Regions from separate parts of the Mesorhizobium sp. M0830 genome, predicted to be linked through region 2. Evidence: predicted binding sites of a transcription regulator. Region 2 holds the regulator's gene; the other holds the start of a gene.

Region 1 (7,733 bases), on a different contig from region 2:
GCGCGTCGGCGCCAATTTTTCCGCCGACACACCGGTTGCGACCTTGTCGCTGGCGCAGCAGCAAATGGTCGAGATCGCCAAGGCGCTGTCGATCGAGGCGCGGCTCGTCATCCTCGACGAGCCGACATCGAGCCTGCCGCTCGCCGAGACCGACAAATTGCTCGACGTCATCAAAGCGCTGAAGGCCGATGGCATCAGCGTCATCTTCATTTCGCACCGCCTGCACGAAGTCGAGCGCGTCGCCGACCGCGTCGTCGTGCTGCGTGACGGCATGCTGGCCGGCACCTTGCCGAAGAGCGACATCGGCCATGACCAGATGGTCAAGCTGATGATCGGCCGCATGCTGAAGGAACGCGAAAAGGCCTCCGAGGCCGCGCGCGCGCCCGGCGCCACAGCCCTGTCGGCCAAGGCCATCCGCACCCCTGCCTATCCCGGCCGGCCGGTCGATCTCGACGTCAGGCGCGGCGAAATCCTCGGCCTTGCCGGCCTTGTCGGCTCCGGCCGCACCGAGCTGGCGCGGGTGTTCTTCGGCATAGACTCAAGCCTTGGCGGCACTCTCGAGCTCGACGGCAAGCCGCTTGTGCTGGGCTCGGCGGCCGATGCCGTCGCGCATGGCATCTTCCTGGTGCCGGAAGACCGCAAGCTGACCGGCATCCTGCTCGACCTGTCGATCGCCCAGAATATTTCGCTGCCCAATCTGCCGGCACATGCGCGCCGCTCGCTGGTGTCCACAAGTGCCGAGATTGCCACCGCCGAGAAGCAGAAGAAGGATCTCGGCATCAAGGCGCCGTCCGTACAGACGCGCACCGGCACACTGTCGGGCGGTAACCAGCAAAAGGTCGTGCTCGGCAAATGGTTGGCCATGAATCCGAAAGTAATGATCCTTGACGAGCCGACGCGTGGCATCGACATCGGCGCCAAGGCGGAAATCTACGGACTGATGCGCGCTTTGGCCGATGCCGGCGTCGCCGTGCTGATGATCTCCTCCGACATGGAAGAGGTGATCGGCGTGTCCGACCGCATCGCCGTCATGCATGAAGGCCAGATCTCGGGCATTCTCGACAAGGACCGGTTCAGCCAGGAAAACGTGCTGCTGCTGGCGGTGGGCAAGCAACCGAAATAATTTTTTGTTTTGCCACGGGTTCCGGTCCGGAACCCTCTAGGGCGGGCATTGGGGAGAAGACGATGAGCAAGAAAGATCTCGGCCTGCTGATCCTGATCCTGGTGGTCGGCGCCATCGTGGCGATCATCAATCCGCGCTTCCTGTTGCCGATCAATCTCGCCAACACTTCCAACCTGATCGGCCTGTTCGGCATCCTGTCGATCGGCCAGGCCTTCGTCATCATCACCGGCGGCATCGAACTGTCGGTCGGCTCGGTGGTTGCGCTGCTGGGAACGTTGTTCATCGACTTCATCGCCGTGCGCGAGGTGGGCTGGCCGCTGGCCTTCGTGCTGATCTTGTTCCTCGGTGCCATCATCGGCCTGGTGCATGGCTGGCTGATCACGCGGCTAAAGCTGCAGCCTTTCGTCGTCACGCTGTGCGGCTTGCTGATCTATCGCGGCGTCGCCCGCTTCTACACCGCCGACGGCACCGCCGGCTTTGCCTTCGGCCAGAATTTCCCGAACCTCGAATTCCTCACCGCCGGACGTTCATATGGCGTTCCCAACAGCTTTATCGCGCTAATCGTCATCGCCATCGTCATGTGGGTGGTGCTGCACCGCTCAGTTTTCGGCCGCTATCTCTACGCTATCGGCAAGAACGAGGAGGCGGCGAAATATTCGGGCATCCGCACCGGCCGCGTCGTCATGGCCGCTTACGTCATCTGCGGCGTGCTGACGGCGTTGTCGGCGATCTATTTCGCCATGTACACGCGCTCGATCTCGCCGGCCAGCCACGGCCAGTTCTACGAACTCTACGCCATCGCGGCCGCCGTGCTCGGCGGCTTCTCGCTGCGCGGCGGTGAGGGCTCGCTGATCGGCGTCATCCTTGGCACGGTGCTGCTGCAGGAGTTGCAGAACCTCGTCAACCTGCTCGGCATCCCGTCCTCGCTCAACTTCGCGGTGATGGGCGGCGTCATCCTCATCGGTGTGCTGGTCGACCAGCAATGGGGCGTGTTCCGGGAACGGCGGCTGATGGTCGACGCCACTCGCAAAAGCGCCGCTGGTGCGGCCGCGGAATAGGCCGGGCTCGAGGCAGGTTAGATCAGTCCCGACATATCGGAAAAGGCCATCGCCTTGCGCAGTACCTCGGCGAAGCGCTCGCCGGCCGCGTCGCGCGGGCCGCTATTGTCGATCGAGGTGACGCCAGGGCCGGACAGAGTGACATTGGCGCTTCGCGCCAGCCGCGCCAGCACTTCGCCGCGTGACTCGCGGCCGCGCATCGCCAGACGCTCTGCCAGCACGTCGGGCGAGGCGGTGATCTCGACCACGGCCAGATTGGCATAGCGCTCGCGCAGCACCGGGATGATCGCGCGCGACACGTTTGCCACGGCAACGCGGCCATTGGCGACGGACCAGTCGACATCGGCCGGGATGCCATAGCGCAAGCCATGCGCCTCCCAGGAAATGGCGAAGGCGCCATCGGCTTCGGCCTCGGCGAAGGCGGCGTCGGCCAGCGTGTCGTGGTCCTCGCTGGCGGCATCGCTCGGTCGTGTGATGACGCGGCGGACGAACTCCAGCCTTGTCTCGTCGGCAAAGCGGGTGCGGGCATAGCCGATCACCGTGTCCTTGCCGGCGCCGCTTGGACCGACGACGGCGACGAAGACGCCGTCACGGATCGGAAACATCTCGGCCGACAATTCACGCTCGATCAACGCGGACACCATCATGCGACCCGGCGTCCCTGGCGCCAGACGGTGCGCACGACCGGAACATGGTCGTCGACGCGTACGCGCACCAGGTCGGCGCGGCGGCCCTGCTCGATGACGCCGCGGTCGGTCAGGCCAATCGCTTCGGCCGGGTTCTTCGAGACCATGGCGACCGCCTGCGGCAGGGAAATGCCGTCGACGACGTCGCCGAGGAAGAACGCCGACTGGATCAGGCTGAAGGGAATGTAGTCGGACGACAGGATGTCGAGCAGGCCATCGCTGGCCAGCGTGCGGGCCGAGACATTGCCCGAATGCGAGGCGCCGCGCATGACGTTGGGCGCACCCATCAGCACGCCGAGCCCGGCCTCTTTCGAGGCCCTGGCGGCTTCTTCCGTGGTCGGGAACTCGGCGACGCGCACGCCCTGTTCGATCGCTTCGCCGACATGGCCAAGGGTGGCGTCGTCATGGCTGGCCAAAACGATGCCGCGCTCATGGCAGGCGGCGGCGATCACCGCCCGGTTCGGTACCGAATTGCGCGCCGATTCCGCCATCCGTTTTTCGCAGAACAGTTTGAAGTCGCGATCGGTCAGCTTGAGCTTGCGCTGGTAATAATAGGCATAGGTCTCGAGATTGACGAACTGGCGTTGGCCGGGCGCATGGTCCATCAGCGATGCCAGTTTCACCCGTTCGTCGCCGTCGAAATTGGCGAACGCCTTGAGGCAGTCCGGCGCCGAAACCTCGCAGCGCAGATGGATGAAATGGTCGGCCCGCAGACGATCCTGCTGTACGCTGTCCTCGATCGCATCGGCCAGCTTGCGGATGTCGGTCGACGTCAGGTCGGCATCCTCGTCCATGCCGACGCGCAAGGCATCGAGCACGGTGGTGATGCCGGCTGTCGCCACTTGCGCGTCATGAGCGAGCACGGCGGCGATTGGGTTCCAGCGCACCTTGGGCCGCGGCGCGTAGTGGCCTTCGAGATGGTCTGTATGGAGTTCGACCAGCCCGGGAATGATGTAGTCGCCCCCCATATCCTCGCCGGCCATGCTCCCGCCGGTTTGGCTGGTGCCGGCATCGATGCCGGCGATAAAGCCGTCGCGCAGCACCAGCGAACCCTCGACGATCTCGTCGGCAAGAACGATGCGGGCGTTGTGGAGAACAGTCTCGGCGGTCATTTCAGGCAGTCCTTGGTTGTTCAGGCGGTTTTTCTAGCCGGGCGGCGCCCGAGCGCGTGATGCGAGAGCACCATGAACGGTGCGCCCGGTTCGGTTTCGACGAACAGCGTCAGCGCATCCACCAGCAGCGGCTGTTGCAGCACCTGCGCAAACAGACTGTCGATTGCTGCGCGCAAACGAGGGCTTTCCTGTGGCCCCGCTCGGCCGGACAGCGTCATGTGGAAGCGAAAGGTCTCGAAGACATAGGGGTAGCCCCATTGGCAGAGATTGCGGAACTCGGCCGGCTTCAGCGAATCCGGGCTGCGCCGCTCGATTTCTGCCTCGGTCAACGGCGCACGAAACCGGTCGAAGCCGAGCACCACATCATCGGCGAAGCGGTTGAGCGCAGGCAGCGGGCCGTCCGGCACCAGTGCGAAGAAGCCATCGATCTGGCTGACGATGAGACGCGGGATGCTCACCGCCGGCGTCGCCTCGGCAAAATGGTCGAGTGCGGCGCGCAGCGAGGCTTCGGTTTCGCTGGCGGCCAGGCGGAAAGGGGCTTTCAGCGTGGCGTGAAAACCATAGCGGCGCGCCGAAGCTGTGTGGAAAGCAACCTCCGCCGCCGACAGGTCGGCCACCGCCTCGGCCGGCCTTGTCGCGCCGCCAAATGGGTCACGGCCAAGCCAGTTGGCGGCGATCCGCGCCAGTGGCTCGTCCTGCCGGGGGGTGAAATAGAGGGCGTAGCGCATTAGGAAGTCCTCGTCAGTCCCGTTGCCATAGGTGATTTCCATGACGGATTGACGAAGCTTTGAAGGGTTTTCGAAGGCAAATCGAGCCTTCCGGTCCTTAGCCGGCATTTTTTTCGGGTTGGACCAACAGCTTTACCCGGAAGAGACGATCGATCAGGCCTTCATCAGCCATTCGTGCTCAGGAGCATTGTGGAATTTCCACGTCCGCTTAGGCCCGGCCATCACGTTGAGATAATAGAGGTCGTAGCCGTGGCAGGCGGCGCAGGGATGATAGCCCTTGGGAACCAGCACGACATCGCCGTCCTCGATCGCCATCGCTTCGTCGAGCGCGCGGTGGCCATTCTTGTCGGCGTCGGTGTAGACGCGCTGGAAGGCAAAGCCCTGCGGTGGGCTGAGCCGGTGATAGTAGGTTTCCTCGAGATAGGATTCGTCGGGCAGGTTGTCCTGGTCATGCTTGTGCGGCGGATAGCTCGACGTATGGCCGCCGGGCGTGATCACCTCGACCACCAGCAGCGAATCGGCCGGCTTGCCCTCCGGCAATATGTTGGTGACGTAGCGCGTGTTGGTGCCCTTGCCGCGCACCTCCTGGCCGAGATCGTCCGGTGCGATCACCCGCACCGGCAGACCGCCGCCAAGGCCCGGCGCCGAGCAGACCGCGAGTTCCAGCTCGGTATCCGCCGTCACCGACCAGTCGGAGCCTTGCGGAACGTAGACCGACCACGGCTTGCCCTCGAAGGGCGACATGCGCTCGCCAAGCAGGCCGAGATCCTTGCCGCCGGCTCTCGCGTTGCCCTTGCCGGTGACGAACACCAGGCAGACTTCGCGATCATCGGTTTTTCCGGAAGCGCTCTCGCCGGGCCGCAGCCGATGCAGGTCGAAACCGACATAGCTCCAGCTTGCGTTCTCCGGCGTCACATGGGCGACGCGGCCATGGCCCTTGTCGGCCTTCACCAGCAGCTTCGACATCCCTGTCACTCCTTCGGTTCGGCCTCGGCCTTGCCCTCGTCCGCGGGCTTGTAGAGGTAAAAAAACTGCCAGACGGCGTAGCCGGCGAAACCAAGCGCGATGACGCCCCAGAACGGCGTGCCGGTGGCGAACTCGATGATCGACCAGATGACGCAGACCGCGACGACGGCGACACGCCGCCACAAAGGCCGGAAGAAGGGGTGTTCGTAATCTTTCATCGGGCCAATCTACAGCAATCGGCTTCGCCGGGAACCCATCGCATCAGGCCTCCCTTGATCAGACATTTGGAAAGCCTTGCGTTTCGACCGTGTAGCCGGCGGCGGTCATGACGCGCATCAATTCCTTGTAGCCGACCTGCGCCATCCTGAGCGGCGGGTTCTTCTTCGGATCCTGCTCGGCCTCGACCACGAACCAGCCCTCATAGCCATGGTCGGCAAAGCGCTGCACGATGGCGCCGAAATCCAGCGAGCCGTCGCCCGGTACCGTGAAGGCACCCAGCGCCACCGCGTCGAGGAAGGACTGTTTCGTGCGGTCGAGTTTCTCGATCACGCCCATGCGCACGTCCTTCACATGAACATGGCTGATGCGCTTATGATGGTTGTCGATGGCGCGCAGCACGTCGCCGCCGGCGAATGCCAGATGGCCTGCATCGAGCAGCAATGGAATGCCTTCGCCCGAATAGCGCATGAAGGCATCGAGCTCCGGCTCGGTCTCGACCACCGCCGCCATGTGGTGGTGGTAGGACAGCGGCATGCCTTGCTCGCCGCACCATTCGCCGAATTCGGTGAGGCGCTTCGCATAGGCCTTCATCTCGTCGTCCGACAGCTTCGGCTTGGTGGCCAGCGGTTTGGAGCGGTCGCCCTGGATCGAGCGGCCGACCTCGCCATAGACGATGCAAGGCGCGTTCACCGCCTTGAACAGGTCGATCATCGGCTGGATGCGATCCTTATTGTCAGCCATCCCCCCATCGACCAGCGTGCCGGAGAACCAGCCGCCGCACAGCGTCACGTCTGCTGCCTTGAGGATCGGCAGCATGACATCGGGGTCGTTGGGAAAACGCCGGCCCATTTCCATGCCGGTGAAGCCGGCCGAACGCGACTGGAGCAAGCACTCCTCCAGCGACACGTCATCGCTGAGTTCCGCGAGATCGTCGTTCCACCACGCAATGGGGGACATGCCCAGTTTGGCTTTCAAGTCGTCACTCCAGTTTCAGTTCGTATTCACTCTCCCCCTTGTGGGGGTCCGAAGGACGGGCGAGACCCGTGGCTCGCTCCGGCAAGTCGCTGCGAAGCAGCGGGGTGGGGGTGCGGCGCCGGACCTCACCCGGACCTTCGGTCCGACCTCCCCACAAGGCGGAGGTAGGGGCTTGGCCGCGTTACATCAATCGCCGATTGTCTGCATCTGCCGCTTCTCATCATAGGCTTTGCGCGCCGCGTTAACCTGCGGCCGCGCCGATACTTCCGGCACCGCCACATCCCACCAGTGACCGCCGGCATCGGTGGAAACCAGCGGGTCGGTGTCGATGACAAGCACCGTGGTGCGGTTGTTCTTCGTGGATTTTTCCAGAGCGTTTTCCAATCCGGCGATCGACGGCACCTTTTCGGCAATCGCCCCCATGCTCGCCGCATGCGCGGCGAAGTCGATATCGGGCAGGACTTCGTGACGCGCGTCCTTCAGGAGGTTGTTGAAGTTGGCACTGCCGGTCGCCATCTGCAGCCGGTTGATGCAGCCATAGCCCCTGTTGTCGAGCAGCACGATGGTCAGCTTCAGGCCGAGCATCACCGAGGTGGCGATCTCGGAATTCAGCATCAGATAGGAGCCGTCGCCGATCATGACGACGACCTCTTCGTCGGGCTTCGCCATCTTGGTGCCCAGCCCGCCGGCAATCTCGTAGCCCATGGTCGAGAAGCCGTATTCAGCGTGATAGGAGCCAGGCGCGCCAGCCTGCCAGAGCTTGTGCAACTCGCCCGGCAGACCGCCGGCGGCATGCAACAGCGTCACGCCAGAGCCCATCGCGCGCTGCACGGCGCCGATCACCTGAGCATCCGACGGGAAGGCGG
Region 2 (7,733 bases):
GATGGATGAGGTACAGCAGGGTGAGGAAGAAGGGAGCAAACGGCAGGTCAAATAAGACCGCCACACTGCGTGACCTGATGAAGGCGCATATCGAGGCAAGGTCGCGCAGTGGAGACATGGCTGCGCCGCCGGCGTACTTGGCTTCAAGCGAGACGGCGAATGTCCTCGCACCCAGTCTGTCGTCGACAGTGGCTGCAACGCGCTGCGTGTAGATGGAGCGGACCGCATCGAGGAGACCGAGAAAGGCGAGCGCGAGAACCGCGATAGCCGACAGGTAGAACAGCGTCTCGACGCTGTAGGAAGGCAGGACGCGGTCATAGACTTGCAAGAGATAGAGGGGGATCACCAACAGCAGGATGTTGATGAGGAACGAGAAAGCACCGACATCGGCGATGGCGCGCCTGAAAACTGCCTGCAAACTGGACTCTCCAATCATCCCCGCGCTCCCTGACGGCTAATGGCCTCAAACATGAAGCCGCCGCTTAGAGCGAGTGGTCGCTTGCCATGTCCAAGGGTTGGTCCAGCGTATAGGCGTGGATATAGTCGATTTTCATCTCCGCTGGAGTAGCCAGATGGTCAGGAGGCTGGCCGGCAATGCCGCCGACCGCGAGATTGGCCAGTATGTACATGGGGTCGTGCATGTCGGACGGCGTCGCCGCTTGGGCGACCTTCACACCGTCATAGGTCCAGACAAGCTCATCCTTTGTCCAGAGCAGGCCATAGGTGTGGAAACCGTCAGTGTCCGCAACGTTCACCGTGGACGAAACCTTCGTGTGCTCTCCCGTCTCATTGGTGTGCGCTGTCATGAAAAGCGTGTTCGGATCCTGACCGCGCGTTTCGACGACGTCCAGCTCCGGCGGCCACGATCCGTCTTCCGGAAGCAGCCAGAAGGCCGGCCAGGCTCCGGCCGTTTCGGGCAGGTCCGCCCGCATTTCGAAATAGCCGTAGGTTTGCGCGAAGCTGTCGTGGGTCGTCAGTATCCCCGATGTGTATTCGTAGTTGTTGATCAGAGGCTTGATGTCCTCCGGCGCCTGCGCGGCGGTGATGATGAGGACGCCGTTTTCAACGCTGAACGGGTGGACGGAACTCGTCGGCCCGTAATTGGCGTCGATATACCATTGCAACTCGCCATTGCTGCTCAATGTGCTGCCGTTCGGCGCGCCCCACGAGAAATTGGAATTCCAGGTGCCGTCCTGCCCGTCCCGAAGGCTCAGCGTGTTGAATTCGTCGGCGAAGGACAGCGTCATTCCGGACTTGTCTATCGGCAGTTCGAACTGGGTGGGCTGCAACTTGTCGATGGTCGTATTCTTGAACACCAGGATCTCGTCAGATCCGAGGTTCAGCATCACGTTCGATTCCACCTGAACCATCTGCGAACGGACGGCATCGAACGAAGTGAAGTCATAGCCGTTAAGGCGCACCACATCGGTCGCACCGAAATCGAAGATAAGATCGCTTCCATTTCCTTTGGAGATGGCGAAAGTGTCGGCGCCGTCACCGCCGATCAGGACATCATTTCCCTTGCCGCCATCCAGCGTCTGATGACCCGACCCGCCCTTGATGATGTTGTCCAACGCATTTCCGAACGCATATCGATTGGCGCCGGTAACGACCAGGTTCTCGAAATTGTCGGGGAGCTTGTAGCTCATCCAGGTGTCGATCGTGTCGATCCCGGCCCCGGGATCTTCGACCACCTTATTGTTGGTGGAATAGAGGTGATAGTAGTCGTCGCCGGCGCCACCATACATCGTGACATTGACGCCGGTGTCTCCCCAGAACGAGTCGTTGCCTGAGGTGCCATGCAGTTCGGCCCCGGCTCCGGTTGCCGAGAACCAATGACTGGACGCGCCGGTGTAGGGAAGAGGAATACCTTTGGCGTTTAAGACCGTGCTCATCAGAAATCCTTCCTCTTAGTGCCCGACCTGATCAAGTCGTTCGGCGCAAGGTCCGGCGACCGCTTTCAAAGCAACGTTGCAACGAACGAGATCGTTCCCGCGGAATCGTCATCCAATGCAAGATCGTATTGACTATTCGGAGCACATACAATCGATAAAGAGGAGAGAAACTCATTCTTAGTCTGAGGAACTTTTTTAATAAAATTGCGCATTTATGCGAAACCACATCCTCTGGCGGGCACATAGCCATATTAGTTCAAATTGTTTCTTGAGGCGCGCAACTTTGATCGGAGGTCTGCGGGCAAGATAGCAATGTGACCAACTAAAGTGTCACGGGCCGTGCTTCCTGCGGCCAGCCTGGCAGAAAAGCGAATTGGGAGATCGGAGGGCAATCGCCAGCCAGTCAAGCTACGCGCCGAGCCCCGCGAAGGGCAGTTTAGACTTCGATCCCGCCTGCTTGAATGTCTGCCATCGCGTGGCCATTGGCGACGACCTGCTGATCGAATTTGAACCTTGGTTCCGATCTATCGGCTAGTCTTCCCTGATCGCGTAGCCTGCGCCCCGAATGGTGCGGATGACGTCGGGCATGCGGCCGTTGTTGACGGCTTTGCGCAGCCGGCCGACATGCACGTCCACCGTGCGTTCGTCGATGTAGATCGTTTCGCCCCAGACGTTGTCGAGCAGTTGGCTACGCGAGAACACGCGGCCGGGATGGCGCATCATGAATTCGAGCAGGCGGAATTCGGTCGGCCCGAGCCGGATCTCGCTCTTCTTGCGATAGACCCGGTGCGATTCTCGATCGAGCACGATGTCGCCGACCTTCAGCACGCTGGACAGCAGTTCCGGCTTGGCACGGCGCAACAGCGCCTTGACCCTGGCCATGAACTCCGGTGTCGAAAACGGCTTGACCAGATAATCGTCGGCGCCGGTCGAGAGGCCCCGCACGCGATCGCTCTCCTCGCCGCGCGCGGTCAGCATGATGATCGGCAGCCGCTCGGTCTCGGGACGCATTCGCAGGCGCCGGCAGAGTTCGATGCCGGAAACCGCCGGCACCATCCAGTCGAGCACCAGAAGGTCAGGCACGTTCTCCTGCAGCCGGATCTCGGCCTCGTCGCCACGCGTCACGACCTCGACCTGATAGCCCTCGGACTCCAGATTATAGCGGAGCAGCACGCCTAGCGGCTCCTCGTCCTCCACCACCATGATGCGTGGCGCGATCATCGGCTGGTTACCCCTGTCGTCATGCCGCGGGCGCGGACATTGTCGTCTCGTCCTGTTTCGGACGATTGGCCGGCAGCTGGGTGCCGGTCAAAACATAATAGGCATTTTCCGCGATGTTGGTGACGTGGTCGCCGATGCGCTCGAGGTTCTTGGCGCAGAACAAAAGATGCGTGCACGCGGTGATGTTGCGCGGGTCTTCCATCATATAGGTGAGAAGCTCGCGGAACACGGAGGTGTATTTGACGTCGATGCGTTCGTCGTCGGCACGCAGTTTCGCCAGCGCGGCGGCGTCACGCGCCGCATATTCCTCGATGACGCCCTGCACCTGGATCAGCACCAGTTGTGCCATTCCATCGATCGAGTGCGAAAGGTCGCGCGGCGTGACGCTGAGGCCGACAGTGCCGACACGCTTGGCGATGTTCTTGGCAAGGTCGCCGATGCGTTCGAGATCGCCGGCCATGCGGATAGAACCGACGACATGGCGCAGATCATCGGCCATCGGCTGCCGCTTGGCGATCAGCGTGATGGCACGGTCGTCGAGCTCGCGCTGGCGCGCGTCCATGATCGCGTCGTCGGAGACGACGCGCTGTGCCAAGGCGTTGTCGGAATTCAAGAGCGCCTTGGTCGCACCGCCGACCATCGAGCTAGCGAGATCGCCCATGTCGCTGATGAGCCTGCTGATCTGACCGAGATCCTCGTCGAAAGAAGCGACTGTATGTTCGCTCATTATCCTGTTCCTCGTATGCCTGAGCTCAGCCGAAGCGGCCGGTGATGTAGTCCTGCGTGCGCTTCTCGCGGGGCGACGTGAAGATCCTCTCCGTGCGGTCGAACTCGACCAGCTCGCCCAGATACATGAAGGCCGTCTGCTTCGATACGCGCGCCGCCTGCTGCATGTTGTGGGTGACGATGACGATCGTGTAGTCGGCTTGCAACTCGTCGATCAGTTCCTCGATCTTGGCGGTCGACAGCGGGTCGAGCGCCGAGGCGGGCTCGTCGAGCAGGATGACTTCCGGCTTCACCGCCACGGTGCGGGCGATGCAGAGCCGCTGCTGCTGGCCGCCGGAGAGGCTGAGGCCGCTGGCGTCGAGCTTGTCCTTGACCTCGGTCCAGAGTGCCGCGCGCTTCAGCGCCTGCTCGACGCGGCCGTCCATCTCCGACTTGCTCAGCTTCTCGTAGAGCCTGATGCCGAAAGCGATGTTTTCGTAGATCGACATCGGAAATGGCGTCGGCTTCTGGAACACCATGCCGATCTTGGTGCGCAGCAGGTTGAGGTCCTGCGAGCGGTCGAGAACGTTCTGGCCGTCGAGCAGCACCTGACCTTCGGCCGTCTGCTTGGGATAGAGCTCGTAGATGCGATTGAAGACGCGCAGCAGCGTCGACTTCCCGCAGCCCGAAGGCCCGATGAAGGCGGTGACGCTGCGCTCCGGCAAGGACAGAGTGATGTCCTTCAGCGCCTTCGACTGGCCGTAGTAGAAGTTGAGGTTCTTGACCTCGATCTTGGCCTTGGCGGTGGCCTCGGCAGCGATCGTCATGTCTGGAGACAACATCTGGCTCATTTGTCCTCTCTGCGTCCGGTCAGGCTGCGCGCAACGATGCTGAGCGCGAGAACCGTCAATGTGATGATGAGTGCGCCGGTCCAGGCCAGTTGCTGCCATTCCTCGTAAGGGCTGAGAGCGAACTGGAAGATGGTGACAGGCAGGCTGGCCATCGGCGCGTTGAGATTGCTCGACCAGAACTGGTTGTTGAGCGCCGTGAAGAGCAGTGGTGCGGTCTCGCCGGAGATACGGGCGATCGACAGCAATATGCCGGTGACAATGCCCGATAGCGCGGCGCGGTAGGCCACCGACTTGATCACCACCCAGCGCGGCGCGCCGATCGCGGTGCCGGCTTCGCGCAAGGCGTTCGGCACCAAATTGAGCATGTCTTCGGTGGTGCGTACCACCACCGGAATGACGAGGATGGCGAGCGCGACAGCACCGGCGATTGCCGAGAAATGCCCCATCGGCCGCACCATAAGTTCGTAGACGAACAGGCCAATGATGATCGACGGCGCCGACAGCAGGATGTCGTTGATGAAGCGCACCACGGTGGTCAGCCTGGAAAAGCGACCGTACTCGGCCATGTAGGTGCCGGCCAGCACTCCGATCGGCGTGCCGACGATGACGGCGATGATCGTCATGACCACGCTGCCATAGATGGCGTTGAGCAGGCCGCCGGCGTCGCCGGGAGGCGGCGTCATCTGCGTGAAGACGTCAAGGGACAGGCCAGCGGCGCCCTTGTAGACCAGCGCGCCGAGGATGAGCGCCAGCCAGGCAAGTCCGATGCCCGCCGCGGTGACGCACAGCGTCATCATCACGGCATTCTTCCTCTTGCGGCTCTGATGAAGCGATGTGGCTGTCGACATCGGTCAGGCTCCGGTGCGGGCGTCGATGCGCATCAGCATGTAGCGGGCGATGGCAAGGATCAGGAAGGTGATGACGAACAGGATCAGGCCGAGCGCCACCAGCGAAGAGGTGTAGAGGTCGCCGACGGCTTCGGTGAACTCGTTGGCAATGGTCGCGGAGATCGTCGTTGCCGGCGCGAACAGCGAGGTTGAGATGCGGTGGGCGTTGCCGATGACGAAGGTGACGGCCATGGTTTCGCCCAGCGCGCGGCCAAGGCCGAGCATGACGCCGCCCATGATACCGATCCTCGTGTAGGGAATGACGACGCGGCGGGTCACTTCCCAGGTCGTGCAGCCGATGCCATAGGCCGATTCCTTCAGTACCGGCGGTACCGTGTCGAAGACGTCCTTGGTGATCGAGGTGATGAAGGGCAGCACCATGATGGCGAGGATCAGCGACGAGGTCAGCAGGCCGATGCCGTAGGGCGGACCGGCAAACAGGCTGCCGAGGCCGGGAATGCCGTGGAACACGCCGATGATGAACGGCTGCACGGTTGTCTGCAGGAACGGCGCCAGCACGAACAGGCCCCAGATGCCGTAAATGATCGAGGGGATGCCGGCCAGCAGTTCCACCGCCATGCCGATCGGCCGCCGCAGCGGGCGCGGGCAAAGCTCGGTGAGAAAGATGGCGATGCCGATGCCGAGCGGCACGGCGATCAGGATGGCGATGGCCGACGTGATGATGGTGCCGTAGATCGGTGCCAGCGCGCCGAATTTCTCCGTCACCGGATTCCAGCTTTCGCTGGTCAGGAAAGAGAAGCCGAATGTCGACAGGGCTTGCCAGGATCCGGCAAACAGCGAGATCGCGACGCCGCCAAGCAGGACCAGCACCAATATGGCGGCGGCCCGGGTCATCCCGTGGAAGATTGCGTCGGTCAGCGCGAATCGTCTGACGATCGCGTCGCGCGAACCTCGAATGGCTGGCAAGGCTTCCTGGACAGCGCTCATGTGAAGCTCGGCTCTTTGAGTTGAGGGAAAGGAGCGCCGCGCTGCGGCGCTCCTTCGAAGGATGTTACTCGCCTGCGAAGACCGGCTTCCCGTCGGCCTGGATGTCGGCCTTCCAGGAGGTCTTGATCAAGTCGACGACGCTGTCGGGGATCGAGACATAGTCGAGCGCCTTGGCGGTATCCTTGCCGTCCTTGTAGGCCCAGGCGAAGAACTTCAGCGCTTCGCCGGTGGCGGCGGCATCGTTGGGAACCTTGTGGATCAGCACCCAGGTCGAAGCAGCGATCGGCCAGCTGGTGTCGCCGGGTTCGTTGGTGATGATGACGTTGAAGTTCTTCGCGCCTTTGAAATCGGCATTCGAAGCAGCCGCGCCGAAGGATTCGAGCGACGGCTCGACGACCTTGCCGGCGGCATTCACCAGCTTGGAGTAGGAAAGGCTATTCTGCTTGGCATAGGCATACTCGACGTAGCCGATGCCGCCGTCGGTCTGCTTGACGGTATTGGCAACGCCTTCGCTGCCCTTGGCGCCGACGCCAGTTGGCCATTCGACGGCTGTGTCCGAACCGACCTTGTCCTTCCAGTCAGGCGACAGCTTGACCAGATAGTTAGTGAAGTTGAAGGTCGTGCCCGAGCCGTCCGAGCGATGCACGACGGCAATCGCGGTGGACGGCAGGGTCAGGTTCGGGTTCAGCGCCTTGATCGCCGCATCATCCCAGGTGGTGATGGCGCCGAGGTAGATCTGGGCCAGGGTCGCGCCGTCAAGAACAAGTTCGCCCGGCTTGATGCCGGTCAGGTTGACGATCGGCACGATGCCGCCCATCACCATCGGGAACTGCACGAGGCCGTTCTTTTCCAGGTCGGCGTCGGACATTGGCTTGTCGGTGGCGCCGAAGGTCACGGTCTTGGCGATGACCTGCTTGATGCCGCCGCCCGAACCGATCGACTGGTAATTGAGGCCGACGCCGGTGTCTTTCTTGTAGGTGTCGGCCCATTTGGCGAACACCGGATAGATGAAGGTCGAGCCGGCGCCGGAAAGATCAGCTGCCATTGCCGCGGAAAGGGTGAAAGTGGACGCCGTAGCCATTGCGATCGCAACGGCCGCCGAGCGGATGAAATGTCTCATGTGGCCTGCTCCTGTTCGGAAGATGGTCTCTCGGCGCCATTCCTCTCGGCGCCCGCTGAGGCCAATAGCCTTCGATTATTACAGTCGCATGACAGTTTGATGTCAC

Evidence for each region. Region 2 encodes PhoB, which activates phosphate uptake and scavenging genes when phosphate is short. Its sites were predicted from a motif close to TGTCATNNANCTGTCAT; they were not measured.
Region 1: NKI20_RS06715 (DUF1045 domain-containing protein) is a predicted target of PhoB. The motif match lies at 4,748-4,764, and genes of this name have one in related genera.

The regions. Positions count from the first base shown of each region.
Region 1 covers NZ_JAMYOR010000007.1:52,172-59,904, reverse strand. Annotated here, with positions in the region: gene NKI20_RS06735 (sugar ABC transporter ATP-binding protein) at 1-1,123, shown strand, start outside; gene NKI20_RS06730 (ABC transporter permease) at 1,186-2,181, shown strand; gene phnN (phosphonate metabolism protein/1,5-bisphosphokinase (PRPP-forming) PhnN) at 2,199-2,828, opposite strand; gene NKI20_RS06720 (alpha-D-ribose 1-methylphosphonate 5-triphosphate diphosphatase) at 2,825-3,979, opposite strand; gene NKI20_RS06715 (DUF1045 domain-containing protein) at 4,000-4,707, opposite strand; gene iolB (5-deoxy-glucuronate isomerase) at 4,861-5,673, opposite strand; gene NKI20_RS06705 (hypothetical protein) at 5,679-5,891, opposite strand; gene iolE (myo-inosose-2 dehydratase) at 5,950-6,867, opposite strand; gene iolD (3D-(3,5/4)-trihydroxycyclohexane-1,2-dione acylhydrolase (decyclizing)) at 7,054-7,733, opposite strand, start outside.
Region 2 covers NZ_JAMYOR010000003.1:174,876-182,608, reverse strand. Annotated here, with positions in the region: gene NKI20_RS03600 (type I secretion system permease/ATPase) at 1-418, opposite strand, end outside; gene eglC (endo-1,3-1,4-beta-glycanase EglC) at 483-1,895, opposite strand; gene phoB (phosphate regulon transcriptional regulator PhoB) at 2,427-3,116, opposite strand; gene phoU (phosphate signaling complex protein PhoU) at 3,136-3,843, opposite strand; gene pstB (phosphate ABC transporter ATP-binding protein PstB) at 3,869-4,672, opposite strand; gene pstA (phosphate ABC transporter permease PstA) at 4,669-5,520, opposite strand; gene pstC (phosphate ABC transporter permease subunit PstC) at 5,524-6,507, opposite strand; gene pstS (phosphate ABC transporter substrate-binding protein PstS) at 6,572-7,627, opposite strand.